2 regions of the Limosilactobacillus ingluviei str. Autruche 4 genome follow, and region 2 is predicted to be linked to the other one. Evidence: riboswitches for the same ligand, from Rfam matches in the RefSeq annotation. Region 2 holds a riboswitch; the other holds the start of a gene.
What was found. Region 2 has a riboswitch for lysine ahead of BN54_RS08620 (amino acid permease). Riboswitches for the same ligand answer to the same signal wherever they lie in the genome.
Positions count from the first base shown of each region.

Region 1 (8,914 bases), on a different contig from region 2:
TCCCATCAATGGTCGCCACTTCGTTTGTAAAGGCAATCGTTTCGGCAGTATTGTTGCTGCCAGTCCCGGCAATGACGGGAACGCGCCCCGCCACTAAAGCACCAAAGTGCCGATACAAGGCTAACTTTTCGTCATGTGACAAGGTCGGCGTTTCGCCCGTCGTTCCCCCAATCACAAACCCATTGGCACCATTTGCCAATAAATGTTCCGTCAGTTGGTCTAACGCTGGGTAATTAATTTCATTTGCTTCCGTGAACGGGGTGACAATTGCCACCATTAAATCTGCTGCTTTTAAATCCATCGTTGTGCCTCCCTTATTTGGCCGTTACTTCATAGTTTTGTTGCATACGGGCAGTTAAGAAACCCGTAATCGCGGTTACCCCTGCCTGAATCGCCTTTTCCTGTGGGGCTAATTTGGCCGAGTGTAATTGCGCATTACAATCGACCCCCAGCCAAAACATCGTCCCCGGAAATTTCGCCAATAAATAGCCAAAGTCTTCCCCTGTCATTGCCGGCGCCGTTTCAACATAATTGACGGCTGGCGCTGATCGCATATATTCAATCAAGTGCTTCGTCAAAGCTGGGTTGTTTTCAACCGGCCAGTAGCCACCTTGGTTTAAAGTCAGCTTGACCTTAACCCCAAATGCCGTCTCTAAACCTTGACACAAGGCTTTTAAGCGCTCATCAATGGTCAGAATCATGGCTTGGGTCAGCCCCCGAATCGTCCCTTCTAAGCGGGCGTGATCAGCAATCACATTACGAATCGTTCCTGCTTGCACCTTACCAATTGTCACCACCCCACTTTGGATGGGATCCACGTTGCGGGCCACAATTGTTTGAATTTGAGTAATCAGGGTGCCCATCGCCACCACCGCATCATTGGCCTGATGAGGAAAGGCCGCGTGCCCGCCAACCCCTTCGATTTCAATATTAAATTCAGTGGTCCCTGCAAACAAAGTCCCTAAGCGACAACCAATTGCACCGGCCGGTAGCTCAGGATTGTCATGCAAGCCGTAGAATTCATCCGGTCGCCACTGACCGGTAAAAACCCCCGCTTCATACGCCAATTTACCACCGTTTTCACTTTCTTCAGCTGGTTGAAAGAAAAAGAGCAGATTATCTTGGGGCCGGTGACTGGCAAAGTAACTTAAGACGCCCAACGCCACTGTCATGTGCACGTCGTGACCACAAGCGTGCATCACCCCTGGGTGCTTAGAAGCATATGGTAAGCCGGTGGCCTCAGTGACTGGCAAAGCATCAATATCGGCACGGTAACCAATTGTCCGGCGGGGCGCCGTTCCCTTGATCAAAACCAAGAGGGCCGTTGGCAACTCAGCCGGGGTCTTAAGCTCCATGAAGGGCGTCGCCAACTGTTCAATTACCGAGCGAAGATAGGCATGGGTCTGAACTTCTTGCAAGGCCAATTCCGGAATTTGGTGCAAATGACGGCGAATCTGAATTAATTCTGCTTCTGTTAAACTCATTTAATCACAACTTTCTTAAATCAGCTTCTAACCCCGTCTTACTGGACGTTTGTTCATCAACATCTTTGATCACCCGGGCCGGGACCCCAGCCACTACTTTGCCCGCTGGGACGTCTTCAACTACGACCGCCCCGGCCGCGACAACCGCTCCTTTTCCAATGTGAACCCCTTCGATCACAACGGCATTGGCACCAATCAAGACATCATCATCAACCCGGACTGGTTGCGCACTAGCTGGTTCCACTACCCCAGCCAAGACCGTCCCGGCACCAATGTGGCAGTTCTTACCGACGATGGCCCGACCACCAAGGATCGCTCCCATATCAATCATTGAACCGGCACCAACTTCGGCGCCAATATTAATGGTCGCTCCCATCATCACAACGGCATTATCACCAATCACAACTTGATCCCGAATAATGGCGCCGGGTTCAATCCGGGCGTTGACTTCCTTTAAGTCCAACAACGGCACTGCCGAATTGCGGGCATTGTTTTCAACCCGCACCCCAGTAAAGACCGTTTCATGCGCAGCCAAGAATGGCTTGATTACTTGCCAATCCCCAAACAAGACCCCGCTGTGCGCTTCCACAAACGGTTCAGTGCCCGCAGGATAATCCAGGGCCGTTAAGTTCGCTCCCTTGAGGTAAACCTTGACGGGCGTCTTCTTTTCTGCTGTTGCGATGTAATTAATAATTGCTTGTGCATCTAAAGTTGCCATTTTATCCTCCAATATAATAGGTAATAATTATGCTCGGTAGTCTAAATCATTTTGAACCAGGTCCGCGTAGCTTTCCCGCTTCACCACCAGTTGGCTCTGACCATTTTCAGCAAATACGACGGCCGGCCGCGGGTTCCGGTTATAATTTGAAGCCATCGAGAAACCATAGGCCCCGGTTGCCAGCATTGCCAAGACGTCGCCAGGAACGGTCTTCGGTAAAGCTTGGTGTTGACTCAAAATATCCCCAGACTCACAATACTTCCCTGCAATGCGCACCGTTTCTTCTGCTGGGGCTTGGGGGGCCTTAGCCAACACTGTTTCATATTCCGCTTGGTATAAAGCCGGCCGGATGTTATCACCCATCCCCCCGTCAACTGACACAAACGGGGCGTAACCAGGAATTTCCTTGCGACTGCCCACCGTGTAAAGATTAAAACCGGCTGGCCCCACTAGTGACCGCCCAGGTTCAATCCAAATCGCCGGCATTGGCAAGTTAGCGGCCTGGGTCGCCTTTTGGATCTCGCTGACAATTGTGGCCACAAATTGTTCGGGAGCTTTGGGATGATCAGCACTGACGTACCGAATTCCAAAGCCGCCCCCAACATTGACAATCGTTGGTACATAATCAAACTTAGTTTGCCAGTGCTTAGCCACTTCAACTAGTTTCTGTGCCACCCCCGCAAAACCTTGCACGTCAAAGATTTGGGAGCCAATGTGGGCATGCAAACCCATTACTTTGAAGTGCGAATCCGCTAACAGAGCCTGAATTGCTTGATCCGCTTGCCCTGAGGCCAGATCAAAACCAAATTTGGAATCAACCTGACCGGTTTGAATATATTCGTTGGTGTGGGCGGTAATGCCTGGGGTAATCCGCACCATGACCTTTTGCATGACATTTCGTTCCGTTAATAATGTTTTCAACAATTCAATTTCATGAAAATTGTCAACGACAATCATGCCGACCCCAGCATCCAGTGCTTGTTCCAATTCGGCCCGGGATTTATTATTACCATGAAAACTGACCCTGGCCATTGGAAATCCTGCGGTTTGCGCAGTATAAATTTCACCACCAGACACCACATCCGCGTGCGCACCTTCGGCTTGCATCACCTGGTAGATCGCTTTGATCGACAGCGCCTTGCTGGCAAAAGAAACGGCGTACTCAACTCCTGCGGCTTCAAACACCTGCTTAAAGCGCCGAATTTGTTCCCGAATTTTTGCCACATCGTAGACGACCAATGGGGTTTGATATTGCTTTGCTAACGCTAAACTATCAACCCCACCAATTTCTAAATGGCCGGCTGCATTCACTGCTAGTGGTTGCGTTGTTTGTTGCATTGAAATCCTCCCGTTTCTGCAGGCACTTAAAAAGCCCCAAAGTGGGTGCACTTCGGGGCTTACCAAGTTTGGGTTCCTTGAATAAAGTCGATAGCGCACCGCAGGCTCTTATTGTCCTACGACAGTCCGACGCATCTTCTGCGCCGACCCAGCTGATCATTTAATTCTCATCCATGATCGCTTCGGCAACCTCCCCTTTCGCAATTCTTCCTCGTTGAGAAAAACTCCAAATCGTTACTCTTGTTGGCTGCGCCTCTTCGATTTACTGGTAGTTTATAATTATTTGGCGACGACGTCAAGTCTTTTTTAATTTCGTTTTAATTTCATCGTTTTTCTACTATTGTTTGAACCTGTTTCTGACTCGTTAGTACAACGTTTTATCTGCACTTTTTACTTGTCAGACCGAAAAATAGTGTTAGAATTCTATTAAAATATTTTCGGTTAATTACCAAGGAGTGCATAATTATGAAAGTCATTAAATTCGGTGGCAGTTCGTTGGCAAACGGAGCAGCTGTCGCACAAGCGGTCCGCATTATCCAAGCCGATCCGGCCCGGCAAGTAATCGTTACGTCCGCCCCGGGCAAACGTCATCACGACGATACCAAGGTCACGGATCTGTTGATTCAATACGCGCAAAGCGTCCAAAACCAGCAAAATTCTCAAGCCATCATCAAGGAAATTTTTGACCGTTACCAAGCCATTGCCGCGCACTTTAATTTACCCGCAAGCGCCTTAACGCCCATTAAAGGCGCGTTAAATGAGTTGCCAAACGGTGATTATCCAACGGCTGCTTACCGCCTCGCAACCTTTAAGGCGCATGGTGAACGCTTAAACGCGCAGTTGTTGGCTGCCATTTTAAATCACCTGGGACTTAAGGCCCGGTTTGTTGATCCTAAAGAAATTGGGATTATGGTTACGGGGACCCCTAATAACGCCATGGTGGCCCCAGAAACTTATCACTTACTGGCAGACTTTCAGTTAGCTCCAGATGAGCGAATCGTCGTTCCTGGGTTCTTTGGGTTTACCATGGCCGGCTACATTGCCACCTTTTCACGGGGTGGCTCTGACGTTACCGGCGCTATTTTAGCCCGCGGCTTAGGGGCCGAACGTTACGAAAATTTTACTGACGTTGACGCCATTTTTTCCGTCGATCCAAAGTTAGTTGCCGCCCCAGCGCCGATTAAAGTGATGACCTACCGGGAAATGCGCGAGCTGTCTTACGCTGGTTTCTCCGTCTTCCACGATGAAGCACTGCTCCCAGCCATCGCCGCCCGCGTACCAATTAACGTCAAGAATACATTGGCTCCGGATAAGCCTGGGACCATGATCGTAACCGATCGTGATTTTACCCCGACCCGGCCCATTACCGGGATCGCCGCTGGCAAGCACTTTGCTGCCCTTTATTTGCATAAATACTTGCTAAACAAGGAAGCTGGCTTCACCCTGCAAATCTTAAAAATTTTGGATGCTCACGAAGTCCCATACGAGCATATGCCATCGGGCATTGATGACATTACCATTGTCTTTGATCAACATCACCTAACCCCAGAATTAGTCGATGAAATTTGTGATGAAATTCAAACCACCATTAATCCCGACCGCTTAGAATGGATTAATGAATTTGCACTGATTACCATCGTTGGAGAAGGCATGGCAAGCTCGCCAACAATTCCGGCCGAAATTTTAGCAACCCTGGCGCACGAAAAAATCGCCGTACAAATGATTAACCAGGGAGCCTCAAAAATTGCGACCATGATTGGCACCGATCCAGCGGATTGTGATCGGGCGGTGCAAGTTATCTATAATCATTTTTTTAACTAAGAAAGGAATTTTATTTATGGCCCAGTTGTTAAAAGTCCACGGTTCGTTTAACCATTTTTTCTTGCTTGATCAAACCACCCTCCCAACCCCTCTGAGTGATCCCGCCTTGATTCGCTTAGCCCAGCATTTGACCGATCCAGGTAATGGTTTTTTACATGGGGCCGATGGGTTATTAGTGGTCAATCGTTCCGAGCATCCCGGTGTGCTGGGGCAAATGCGGGTGATTAACGCCGATGGTAGTGAAGCTTCTATGTGTGGCAATGGTTTACGGACGGTAGCGCGTTACTTAAGCGAAAAGACCGGCCAAACCAACTTTAAGGTCGAGACTCGGCAGGCTGACTTAGCAGTTCGCAAAGAAACGGACTTTGCCACCCAAGTCCCCGCTTTTGCAGTTGAAATTTCACCCGTCCGTTTCAATGCCGCTGCCCTGCCCTTTACTAATTTGGGGCGTGAACGCATCATCGATGATCTAGTACCAGAACTTGCGCCCGGGCTCCGCTTCACTAGCCTAGCCGTCCCTAATCCTCATCTCATCGCATTTGGCGATGAAGCATTATTAACCGGCCCCTTAATGGGGGAATTAGGGGCCTTTTTAAATCAACCGAATCCGTACTATCCCGATGGCGTTAACTTAAATTTTGCCAAAATTTTGGGCGAAGACGAACTGTTTGTTCGGACTTATGAAAGAGGAGTCGGCTTCACCAATGCTTGTGGGACGGGGATGTCGGCAACGAGCTTGGCTTTTGCCCTCACCCACCCAACCTTAGGCCACTTCGAGACGCCAATTACCGTCTATAACCCGGGGGGCTTGGTGAAAACTTTATTACACTCAGTCCACCACCATTACCAAATCGAATTAATTGGCAATGCCACTGTTACTCACCAATTAGAAATTGCTGACGACTTGTTAGCTGCTGCCAACTTTACCACCGACCAAGTCGTCGTTACCGAAACCGGTGAAGACGCTGCTTATCAGCAATTTGTTGCTACCCTACCGACCCCGGTTAAAGTCGCGGTTAAGGACTAAGTGCAACAATCTAAAAAATAAGACCAAGCCCGCAAAAACAGGCTTGGTCTTTATTTTTTAATGCTCAGTAAAGCAAAGCCGTTTAATGGCTTCAGCATAAATATCCATGGTTTGATACATACTTTCTAATGGCCATTGTTCATTTGCTTGGTGCATATAGTCAGGCACCCCCGGCAACATTGCCCCAAACGCTACACAGTTATGCATTGTCCGGGCAAATGTCGCTCCGCCAGAAATTTGCGGTGGCGTTTGATCCCCCGTCTTTTCTTGGTAAACTGCCATCAAAGTTTGCACCAACGGCGTTTCCTTCGGCACAAAGAGGGGCGCCAAATAGTCAAAATGCTCATACTTAAGTTCGTATGGGGCAATCTTAGCCGTTAAATCCGCAATTAATTGATCGCGATCAATCGTCACTGGAATCCGCAGATCGATTTGTAACCGCGTTTCTTTAGCATTCACTTCCAAACTGGAAATGTTAAACGTCAGTTGCCCCGATTCATCCGCAACCCGCCCCAAAACGTTGGCCCCGGTCGCATCTTCCTTAAAGACTTGTCCTAAGAAATGTAGCGGGGCAAAATCAAAGACTTCATCCAAGGCAATTGCTAACCGGAGGACCGCATTCGTTCCTTGTGGGGCGTTCATGGCGTGGACGGATTTTCCTAAGACCGTTAATTTGTCAGCCGTGGCTTCGAAGGCGAAATGGTGTCGTTCTAACGCTGCTTGCACCTCGGCCAAACGTGGTCCCGTATATTCGGCTTTAGCCGGCACGGCATTAAAGGCATTCTCCATATGCAGGGTAAACTGATCCGTCCCCGGGCCTACTAAATAGGATTGTTGTAATCCTTTTTCCGCGTAAGTTAACGGAAACTCAGAATCCGGGGCAATCCCGGCATCAATCGGCACTTCTTTTTCGTTATATTTCGCAATGCCACGCCACAAAATTTCTTCATCGGTCCCAAAAATAAAGCGAATCTTTTGCTTCAACTGATAACCCGCGTCCAACAATGCCTTCACGGCATAGAGGGCCGCAATCGTCGGTCCCTTATCATCTTGCGCTCCCCGACCAATAATCTTACCATCACGAATAACTGGCTCAAACGGATCCGTGTCCCAAGCTGCTAAATCTCCTGCCGGGACCGTGTCCAAGTGCCCAACGACACCAAAAATCGGCCCTTGTTCACCAATTTCGGCGTAGCCATAGTACCCATCTGGATCAGCATAAGTCCGAAACCCCAGCCGTTGGCATAACGCCATCATCTGGTCTAACGCTTGGCGAATTCCCGGGCCAAATGGCGCCCCCGGGGCCGCTGGTTGATTAGCTGAAGGTTGCGCAATCAATTCCTTCAACGCTGCCACTGCCTGCACTTTAATCGCTTCTGTGATTACTGTTTCTGTCATCCTTACCACCTACTTACAAAACCGCTGCAATACCTAAGAAGACACAAACTGCCAAGAATAAGTAGAGCATTAATTTAGCCATCCACTTCCACCAAGTACTGATGTTAATGTGGGCAATTGCCAGGGCGCCCATTACCACCCCAGACGTTGGGGTAATTAAGTTCACCCAACCCGAACCAGCTTGGTAAGCAGTAATTACCAAATCACTGGAAACGTGAGCAAAGTGCCCCAGCGGCCCAATAATCCCCATCGTAGCCGCGGCTAAACCGGACGTGGATGGGATCAAGAAGGACATCAAGATGTAGAACACAAAGGTCAGAATAATAAAGATGCTTTGCGAAAGGCTGGATAAGCCCATTTCACCCCAGTGCAAAATCGTCCCAGTAATTAACCCGTTATTCATAACAACTTGAATCCCCCGAGCGACCGCCACGATAATGGCAACACTCATAAATTCGGCCATCCCGTTAATAAAGGCTTCAATGTAGTCAGCTTCCTTCATGCGGTAAACAAACATGACAATCACCGACATCAAGAAGAACAGCATCGTGATTTCGTTAAAGTACCAAGTCCCCAACGGCACGGCATCCTTTCCGAAAACCGTCCCTAAGACTGGGGTCGTCGTAATCCACTTATTCAGACTGTTAAAGAAAGTGAACTTACTGTTGAGACTTTCCCATGGCACCAAGCCCAGGATCATAATCAAAAATGTAATCCCAAAAATCCAAATAACTGCTTTTTGCCGCCCAGTCATGGTTTCTTCATCTTGCGTCCGTTCTGGAATCGCAAAACGCTTTAAATCTTCTTCTCGTTGGTTGTAAAGAATTGATTTTGTCGGATCCTTTTCAATCTTGGAAGCATAGTGGTAAACATAGGCAATACTGATGCCGATCGTAATAATCAATAATAGAATCCGGGATAGCAGCCCATTCCCTGGCGAAATATGCAAGGTTTGGGAAGCCACCCCCGTTGCAAACGGGTTAACCGTCGAGGCCAAGCACCCAACTTGCGAACCAATCAATACAATCCCGACAGCGACCATCGAGTCAAAGCCAACCCCAATCATAACTGGAATCAGCAATGGATAAAAGGCAATCGTTTCTTCGGCCATCCCGTAGGTCGAGCCAC
Region 1 covers NZ_HE997173.1:249,556-258,469, reverse strand. The annotation lists gene dapA (4-hydroxy-tetrahydrodipicolinate synthase) at 1-301, opposite strand, end outside; gene BN54_RS01280 (N-acetyldiaminopimelate deacetylase) at 315-1,484, opposite strand; gene dapD (2,3,4,5-tetrahydropyridine-2,6-dicarboxylate N-acetyltransferase) at 1,489-2,202, opposite strand; gene lysA (diaminopimelate decarboxylase) at 2,230-3,540, opposite strand; lysine riboswitch at 3,623-3,806, opposite strand; gene BN54_RS01265 (aspartate kinase) at 4,006-5,361, shown strand; gene dapF (diaminopimelate epimerase) at 5,378-6,388, shown strand; gene BN54_RS01255 (M20 family metallopeptidase) at 6,446-7,786, opposite strand; gene BN54_RS01250 (YfcC family protein) at 7,800-8,914, opposite strand, start outside.
Region 1: it holds a riboswitch for lysine, as region 2 does, so the genes downstream of both, lysA (diaminopimelate decarboxylase) here and BN54_RS08620 (amino acid permease) in region 2, are expected to answer to the same signal.

Region 2 (8,914 bases):
TTTGCAGACATAAAAGGATTTGCCTTCGATTTAGATGGGGTAATTGCGGACACGGCCAAGTTCCACAGTCAGGCTTGGCACCAGACGGCCACTAAAGTCGGCACCGAATGGACCCCCGAATTGCAAGAAGCCTTAAAAGGGGTCAGCCGGATGGACTCCTTGGAAATGATTCTCAAGGCCGGGGGGCACAAAAATGACTACTCTTTAGCCGAAAAGGAAGCCCTGGCGGCGGAAAAGAATGACAACTATGGCAAGCTGATTGCCACTTTGACGCCGGCTGACATCCTGCCGGGGATGCAGGCGTTCTTGGATGAATTACGCGCCGGGGGCTACCAAATGGCCCTGGCTTCAGCGTCGAAGAATGCACCAAAGATTCTCAAGTACCTGGGCTTGACCGATTACTTTGTCGGGATTGTCGACCCAGCGACCCTGCACGCCGGTAAGCCGGACCCGGAAATCTTTGCCCGGGCGGCCGAAGTAATGAACCTGCCGGCTGATCAAGTCGCCGGGTTGGAAGACTCCGCGGCGGGGATCCAATCAATCAACGGAGCGGGTGAGCTGTCAATTGGGATTGGTGACCAATTGAGTGCTGCCGCTGTGAAGTTTACCGATACCGCCCAGGTTAGCCTGGCTAACTTGCGAGCAGCCTTAGGTGAATAAGAAGTTGGGAAAAAGTCTTAAAAGTTCAAAAGCGCTAGAAACCACGTTACTGAAAACGTTGATTTCTAGCGCTTTTTGTTGTCGCTACTTGCTAAGATTTAGCCGAAAAGATAGTTTCTTCTCAGCCTCTTAGAATTGGTGATGGTCAGACTGGAGCCATTCAACTGCTAAGTCGACCCAGTGCGCCACGTGGGGCTGGTTGCCCGCTGGATGATGGGCGACCAGGGCATTGGCCAGGTCCATGCCGTGCGGGCCGTGTTCAAAGAGGTGAATTTCCTGGGAAATACCCGCGGCTTGTTGGGCCAGGAAATAATTGATCGTATTTTGCACCGGGACGATCGGGTCGTCCAGCGTGGCCCATAAAAAGGTCGGGCGGTTGGTGGCAGTCACGTGCTGGCTGGCATTGTACTGGGCCGGGGTATCGGTCCACTGGGCCTGGGTCGGCGCGTCAGTTGGGAAACCTGCGTCCAGATCGATCACGGGGTAGCCCAAAATTAGATCGGTAAAGGCCAACTCAGCAGTCGAAACGCCGGCGCCCTGGGCTAGCCACGGGGCGTCCCAGTAATCATTAAAGAGGGCCGTGACTTGGCCGCCGGCCGAAAAGCCGAGGAGGTGGAGTTGGTCATTAAGGTGCCAAGGGGCCCGGTGGGCGTTGATCATGGCGACGGCTTGGGCCAAATCATACAGGGGCGCCGGATAGAGCGGGGTCTGGTCACTGACAAAGGAATAGCGTAGAATGAAAACTTGAAAGCCCCGGCTGGCAAAGGCGAGGGCCGTCTTTTCGGTTTCTTCAACTGGAATATGGGTCATCGAGCCGCCTGGAATAATTAAGAGCGGCGCAAATTGCTGAACCGTACTACCAGGGGTCGGGGTCTGCAGGTAGGCCGTCAAAGTCGCCGGTGTGGTCCGGTGGGCGGTCGTTAGTGAATACGTTTGGACTTGCATCGTCATCAACTTCTTTCTCAATTGTGTCGTCTGGGGGTAATTGTAATGCAAAATGCTCAACAAGCAAAGTTAAAGGGTCGTTGGCTGACGTCGGCTGATTTGCCAGCGGTGATGGCTTTGCTAGCGGATGACGCCCTGACGCGGGCGGCCGGTTTGACCTTGGCGCCAGATCCAGCCTTGCGTCAGTGGGCTGTCATCAATTGGCTGCAAGAGCGGTATTTATGGGGCTTGTGGGCCGGAGAACAATTAGTGGGGATGATTGCGACCTTTCCGCAAGCGGAAGCTGAGTGGGCGTTGGGTTACCTGTTAGCACCGGCTTGGCAAGGCCACGGTTTGATGACAGCGGCAGTGGCTACTTTTTTGCGGGCCAACCCGACGTTAGCGTTGGTGGCGGAAGTAACAGCTACCAACCAGGCTTCCCAGCGGGTGTTGGAACACAATGACTTCCAGCGCCAAACGCAGGGGGCCGTCTTAACGTACCGACGCGGACGAGATTAAATCTTGCATTCTGCCAACCGGGTCGTTATAATGAAAAAAGTTTAAGAGAAGAGGTTGCACCCTTCATCAGTACTTTGTGGGAGCCGAGCAAGCGGCTGGGAACGGAAAGGAAAGGGCGGGGTGCCGAAATCAAAATAGGCTTGTGGCTGTTTTGGTTGGGTCGTGGCTTAAGAGGTCACGGACTGTCGCGAATATCGCGGGGCGCTTCCAATTCATCGCTGGAATAGTGGGATTGACCGGGCGTTTTGCGGTCAATCCCTTTTTTCTTAGCTTTAAAATTAGCTGCAATAATTTCAGCTTAGGAGGAAATTGAAATGGATACAAAGAATGAAGGGCAGATTAAGCGCTCCCTTCAAACTCGGCACCTGTCGATGATTGCCCTCGGGGGCTCAATTGGGACCGGGTTGTTCATCGCTTCGGGTTCGGCAATTACCACCGCCGGTCCCGGGGGGGCGTTGATTGCGTACGGGGTGATGGGGATTATGGTCTACTTCTTGATGACCAGTTTGGCCGAAATGGCAACCTACATCCCCCTGACCGGTTCGTTTGCGGCGTATGCCGGTAAGTTTGTCAGTCCGGCCTTGGGCTTTGCCCTCGGGTGGAACTACTGGTTTAACGCCGCGATTACTGTGCCGGTGGAAATTACGACCGTCGGGCTGGTGATGAACTTCTGGTTCCCGCACGTACCGGCCTGGATGTTTAGTGGGGTGATCTTCTTAGTCATCTTCATTATCAATTACCTGTCGGTCCGCTCCTACGGGGAAACCGAATTTTGGCTGGCCTTGATCAAGGTCCTAGCCGTAGTGGCCTTCTTAATCGTCGGGGTCTTAGTAATCTTTGGGATTATGGGGGGCCAAGCGCCGATTGGTATGCGCAACTTTACCTATAAGGATGCGCCGTTTGTCCACGGGGTGCCCGGGATTATCTCGGTCTTCTTAGTAGCCGGATTCTCCTTCCAAGGGACGGAAATGATCGGGATTGCGGCCGGAGAATCGGCCAATCCTGAAAAGAGCGTGCCTGAAGCGATCAAGTCGACCTTCTGGCGGATCCTCTTGTTCTACATTTTGACGATTTTTGTGATTGCCGTAATCTTGCCGTACACGAATAAGAACCTCTTGAGTGCCGACGTCCAAGACATTGTGACGAGTCCGTTTACCCTGGTCTTCCAACGGGCCGGGTTGGCGGCGGCGGCCAGTGTGATGAACGCCGTGATCTTAGTCGCGGTCCTGTCGGCGGCCAACTCCTGGATGTATGCTTCAACGCGGATGTTGTACTCCCAAGCGCGAGAAGGCTACGCGTGGAAGATCTTCGGGATTGTCAACAAGCGGGGGATTCCAATCTACGGTTTGTTAGGGACCACGGTGGTCGGGGTCTTGGTTTGGTTGACCCAGTTTATCGGACCGGAAGCCTACAATTACTTAGTCGCGGCCTCGGGCTTGTGTGGGTTCATCGCTTGGTTTGGGATTGCGATCAGCCACTACCGCTTCCGTCGGGCCTTCATTGCCCAAGGGCATGACGTGAAGGAATTAAAGTATCATGCCTTGCTCTTCCCATTTGGGCCGATCTTTGCTTTTATTTTGTGCATTGTCGTAATTGCCGGGCAAAACATCGATGCTTTCTTAAAGCTGGATTGGTCTAACATTTTGATCAGTTACATGAGTTTGCCGCTGGTCTTGATTCTCTTCTTCTACTACAAGTTCCGCTATGGTTCAAAGTTGATTCCGCTCGACCAAGTCGACTTGTCACGCAAGACCAAGGGCGAAAGCTTTGAGGATGAAGCGCACCACGAAGCATAAAAAATTTGGAACCGCGGGGACTTCCCCGTGGTTTTTTTGTCGGAAAAAGTTATAATAGATTGCGTTGCACTTTTGGATCAAAAAAATTAAGTGAGGGATATTCATGATTGTACTTGCCGGAACGATTGGAGCGGGAAAAACCAGTCTGACGCAAATGTTAGCTGAGCACTTGGGGACAAAGGCCTACTATGAATCGGTTGATGACAACCCGATTTTGCCCCTCTTTTACCAGGATCCGCAAAAGTACGGCTTCCTCTTGCAAATTTACTTCTTAAACCGCCGCTTGGATGAAATCAAGGAAGCGGCCCAACACAAGTTAAGCGTGCTGGATCGGTCGATTTTTGAAGACAACTTGTTGTTCCGCTTGAATGCTGATTTGGGCCGGGCGACGGGGACGGAAGCCGATATTTACTCCTCACTGCTGGGGAATATGTTGGAAGAACTACCGAACCAACCATTAGCCAAGAAGCCGAGCCTCTTGATTCACATCAAGGTTTCTTTCCCGACGATGTTGGAACGGATTAAAAAGCGGGGCCGAGCTTACGAACAAATTGATGCTGACCCGAGCTTGTATCAATATTATGAAGAATTGAATCAGCGCTACGTGGACTGGTATACGCACTACGACGAAAGTCCGAAGATGATGATTGACGGCGACAAGTACAATTTTGTCGAGAGTCCCGCCGCGGCCAAGCAAGTCTTGGCGATGGTTGATCAAAAATTAACGGAATTAAATTTGAAATAGGGGTTGCAAAATCTCACCGTTGGGCTTAAACTATAGAAGTTGTTTGAGTTCAACACATGGAGGATTAGCTCAGTTGGGAGAGCGTCTGCCTTACAAGCAGAGGGTCACAGGTTCGAGCCCTGTATCCTCCATTTTTTATTTATGCGGATATGGCGGAACTGGCAGACGCGCAAGATTTAGGTTCTTGTGTCCCTTGTGGCGTGGAGGTTCGAATCCTCTTATCCGCATATCGGCGAGCCGGTGGGAGACCACCGGCTTTTCTGTTTGTAACGAAGAATCAGCCCCGAAGTTACGATAAAAGTAGTGTCCCGCAAGCGATAATCAAGCGGCAAACGTAACGGGCCAAATTTTCGCAAAAAACTTTTGAAATAGTGTTGACACTTCAGGGGTGATCCGGTAATATATATAACTGTTGAGAGGATAACTTCTCAAAGCTAAGTTAAACATTTGCGGAAGTAGTTCAGTGGTAGAACATCACCTTGCCATGGTGGGGGTCGCGGGTTCGAATCCCGTCTTCCGCTTTTTAATTATTACGCACCCATAGCGCAATTGGATAGAGTGTCTGACTACGAATCAGAAGGTTGAAGGTTCGACTCCTTCTGGGTGCATTTTTTCTCGGAAATTAGCTCAGCTTGGTAGAGCACTACGTTCGGGACGTAGGGGTCGCACGTTCAAATCGTGTATTTCCGATTTGAGCTATTAAGGGGGCTTCACCCAAGGTTAAATCCTTGTGGTGAAGCCTTTTTTGCGTTCTTGAGATTGCACCAAAATTCACCCGGTTTCATTTCGCCGGGTAAATTCTGTAATAGATTCTGTAATGAGATTTGGCCGATTCTGTAATCAAAATTCAGCAAGGCAATCATCAGCGTCAGCGCTTGAAACGTCGACATTGGGCTTTCCTTTCGTCCAGAGTTGTTCCATGTTTTACATAGCAGGAGAGTCGCATGAAAGAGCTTCTTTTTATTTTCGGAGTCTTGTTTATCGGATTAGGAATAAATTTTCTGCGGGGGAAAAGTTTAAGATTACTAGCTGGTAATCTTTGGGGTGATGAAAACAACAATGTCAATTCTGAAGCAGCCAAAAAAATGGGCAAGATTGTCAGTCCAGCAATCATTACACCAAGGATAGCCTTACTGTTTTATGCTTTTGAATTGTCAAGGCTAGCCAACATCGTGCTCGCATTCGTCATTGGATATTCAATAGTTATTATCGTAATTGTCTACGTGAAGTATGCGAAAAATTAGTCTAACGTAAGGTTTTTGCGTGTTTGACGCGGAGGATTTCTTTAGTTTCTTATAATATACTTTATAATTTGTGTGATTTAAAAAGTTAAGTTGGTGGCAAGTGCTGAATCCTATTGGTAATAAATTTATGGAAAGTGAAACGCGGCCTAAGCTAACTGGTGCGGTAACGTCGGTCCGCCAAACTGCTACATTGACTCGGACGGCGGATGTCGACGAGGTGACGGGAGCAGTTACTTACAGTGCTTGGTCGACCGGGGAATGGCCAAGTTATGTGGTGCCAAGCGTCCCAGGCTACACGCCGTCCCGGGCAGCTGTGGCTAGCGCAATGGTTGACGCGGCGACCCTGGACCAAACGGTTATGATTACGTACGCGCGGGAGCAAGCCGCAAAGGGCAATCAGCTGGCGCAACCACCGGTGGTCAAGTCAACCCCGGCTGGTGGTAAGCTGCAGGACGTCGTAGGACTGGACTCAGCGGGGACCCACCCAACTGACCAGCCGGCCCGCTTACCGCAAACCGGGGACCAAACCAATTCAGCTGGTGTCCTCGGCTGGAGCCTCTTGGGTCTGCTGACCCTGCTAGGCTTGAAGCGGAAACGACGGGATGAAGGTGAAGGAGGTTAATCGCGCTCAACTAAAGTGAATAAGGATTAAAATGATGCAAAGCCGTTGCCTCTTAAGCAAAGTTAGGGGGCCGCGGCTTTTGGTATTTTTTTTGGCGAAGTGGTCGCCGGCTTGCTGCGCATTTGGTACAATAAACAGATAAATGTGAATTTTTAAGGAGGAAAAAGTGATGAAACGATTGCGCAGGGACTCCGTTACTCGTTTCACCAAACGGTGGTTGTTGAGTGGGATCGTGGTGATGGGCGTTAGCTGGCCGGTGTTGGCTCACGCGGATGAGGGGCCGCTGCCGGCCCCGCAACAGACGCCTCAAGCAACGACGCCAAAGCAGGTGGCCACCCAACCGAAGGCACCAACGATTGCGGGTCACGAAGTGTACGAAAATGGGCACTGGTACTTAAAAGATGCCCAGAATCAATCACTGAGTGCGTGGCAAAACCTGTCTGATCAGCGGCTGGCTTACTATCATCCGACGACCAAGCAGATGCAATACGGGGAACAAAACGTGGCCGGCCAGTGGTATTTCTTGGATCAGCAAAATGGGGACGTCAAAACTGGCTGGTATAAGCTACCGGACGGGCGACAAGTTTATTACGACGTGACCAAAGGTGACCACCAAGTAAGTGGGCGCGGGATGTTGCACGGCCAACAGGACGTGGGTCAGGCGACCTACTATTTTGACGACTGGAATGGGGCTCAAGTGACGGGCTTGAAACAAGTTCAGGGCAAGACCTATTACTATGCCCCGGCAATGGTAAAAAACAGAGAAGCCTACGCCAACGGGCACTGGCGCTACTTTGGGGCTGACGGGACGATGCAGACCGGCTTTGTTCAACTCAAGGACGGGCGGACGGTTTACTACAATGGCGCTGGTGAGATGCGCTATGGCGAGCAAGCCATCAATCATCGCTGGTACTACTTTGACCCGGTGAATGGAGCAATGAAGCGGGGCTGGTTTACCCTGCCGGATAAGCGTAAGGTCTACTATGACTTGCAGGCCAATGGTCAAGGCCGTGGGATGCTGCACGGCCAACAGGATGTGGGTCAGGCGACCTACTATTTTGACGACTGGAATGGGGCTCAAGTGACGGGCTTGAAACAAGTTCAGGGCAAGACCTATTACTATGCCCCGGCAATGGTAAAAAACGGAGAAGCCTACGCCAACGGGCACTGGCGTTACTTTGGGGCTGACGGGATGATGCAGACCGGCTTTGTTCAGCTCAAGGACGGGCGGACGGTTTACTACAACGGTGCCGGTGAGATGCAGTATGGCGAACAAGCGATTAACCACCAGTGGTATTATTTCAATCCGCAGTCTGGAGAGATGGCCCGTGGCTGGTTTAACCTGCCAGACCGGCGTAAGGTCTACTATGACTTGCAGGCCAATGGTCAAGGCCGTGGGATGTTACACGGCCAGCAGCAACTAGGGGACCAAATTTATTACTTTAATGACTGGAATGGGGCCTTGCACACCAACTACGCCCACTACCTGGCCAAGGTCGGTAAGCTTCAGTACTACGGCAGCGATGGTAAATTGGCGAGGCGCCAAACTGTCCGGGCCGAGGGGCAGTACCAAGCCGACGAGCTGGGTTACTTAGCCTTAAAGCTGGGGGAAAACTTAGTCGGCACCAACTGGTACCTCGTCTCAGCAGCGGGACGGCTCTTGACGGGCTGGCAGGTAATTGCTGGCAATCGAACCGTCTACTATGATCCGGCAACGGCCGCAATGGTAAAAGGTGAACGCTACCTGGCGGGGCATTGGTATTACTTTAACCCCGTGGATGGCCACCGCAGCACGGGGTTAACCCAGCTGCCAGACGGGCGTTACGTCTACTATGCAGCCAACGGGCAAATGCAATACGGCCGGGTCCAAGCCGGCCGGATTACCTACTTCACGAACCGGGCATCCGGTGCGATCGAAGGGGTCTATAATGATGCGGAAGTAATTGGTCAAAATCCAGAACTGCCGACCGGGTGTGAAATTACGGCCGTTACGATGATGCTGCGTTACGCTGGTAAGGACGTCAATAAGATTCAACTTGCCCGCGAAATGCCCCGCAGTAACGACGGCAATAAGGGCTTCGTTGGCGATCCCTTTAGTGTGACCGGTTGGTGGATCTTCCCCACTGGGGTTGCCCCAGTGGTCAATCACCACCTCGGCCACAGTGAAGTGATGACGGGTGCCAGCTTGGCGGCGATCAAGACTAAGTTGATTTTAGGGCACTTGGTTGTCGCGTGGGTGGCCAACGTCAATGGTTTTGTCAACCACGCCATTGCTTTGACCGGTTATCAAAACGATCGCCTTTACTTTAACAACCCATGGACCGCCCGCAAGGAAAGCATGAGCGTGGCTGAGTTCTACCAACATTGGAACCAGGACGCACAACGGGCGTTAAGCTATTAATAA
Region 2 covers NZ_HE997176.1:110,482-119,395, forward strand. The annotation lists gene pgmB (beta-phosphoglucomutase) at 1-660, shown strand, start outside; gene BN54_RS08605 (lp_1002 family arylesterase) at 790-1,611, opposite strand; gene BN54_RS08610 (GNAT family N-acetyltransferase) at 1,651-2,103, shown strand; lysine riboswitch at 2,144-2,318, shown strand; gene BN54_RS08620 (amino acid permease) at 2,418-3,899, shown strand; gene BN54_RS08625 (deoxynucleoside kinase) at 4,003-4,644, shown strand; tRNA gene BN54_RS08630 (tRNA-Val) at 4,703-4,775, shown strand; tRNA gene BN54_RS08635 (tRNA-Leu) at 4,788-4,871, shown strand; tRNA gene BN54_RS08640 (tRNA-Gly) at 5,094-5,165, shown strand; tRNA gene BN54_RS08645 (tRNA-Arg) at 5,179-5,252, shown strand; tRNA gene BN54_RS08650 (tRNA-Pro) at 5,261-5,334, shown strand; gene BN54_RS10330 (hypothetical protein) at 5,355-5,534, opposite strand; gene BN54_RS08660 (hypothetical protein) at 5,589-5,888, shown strand; gene BN54_RS08665 (mucin-binding protein) at 6,016-6,510, shown strand; gene BN54_RS08670 (C39 family peptidase) at 6,680-8,911, shown strand.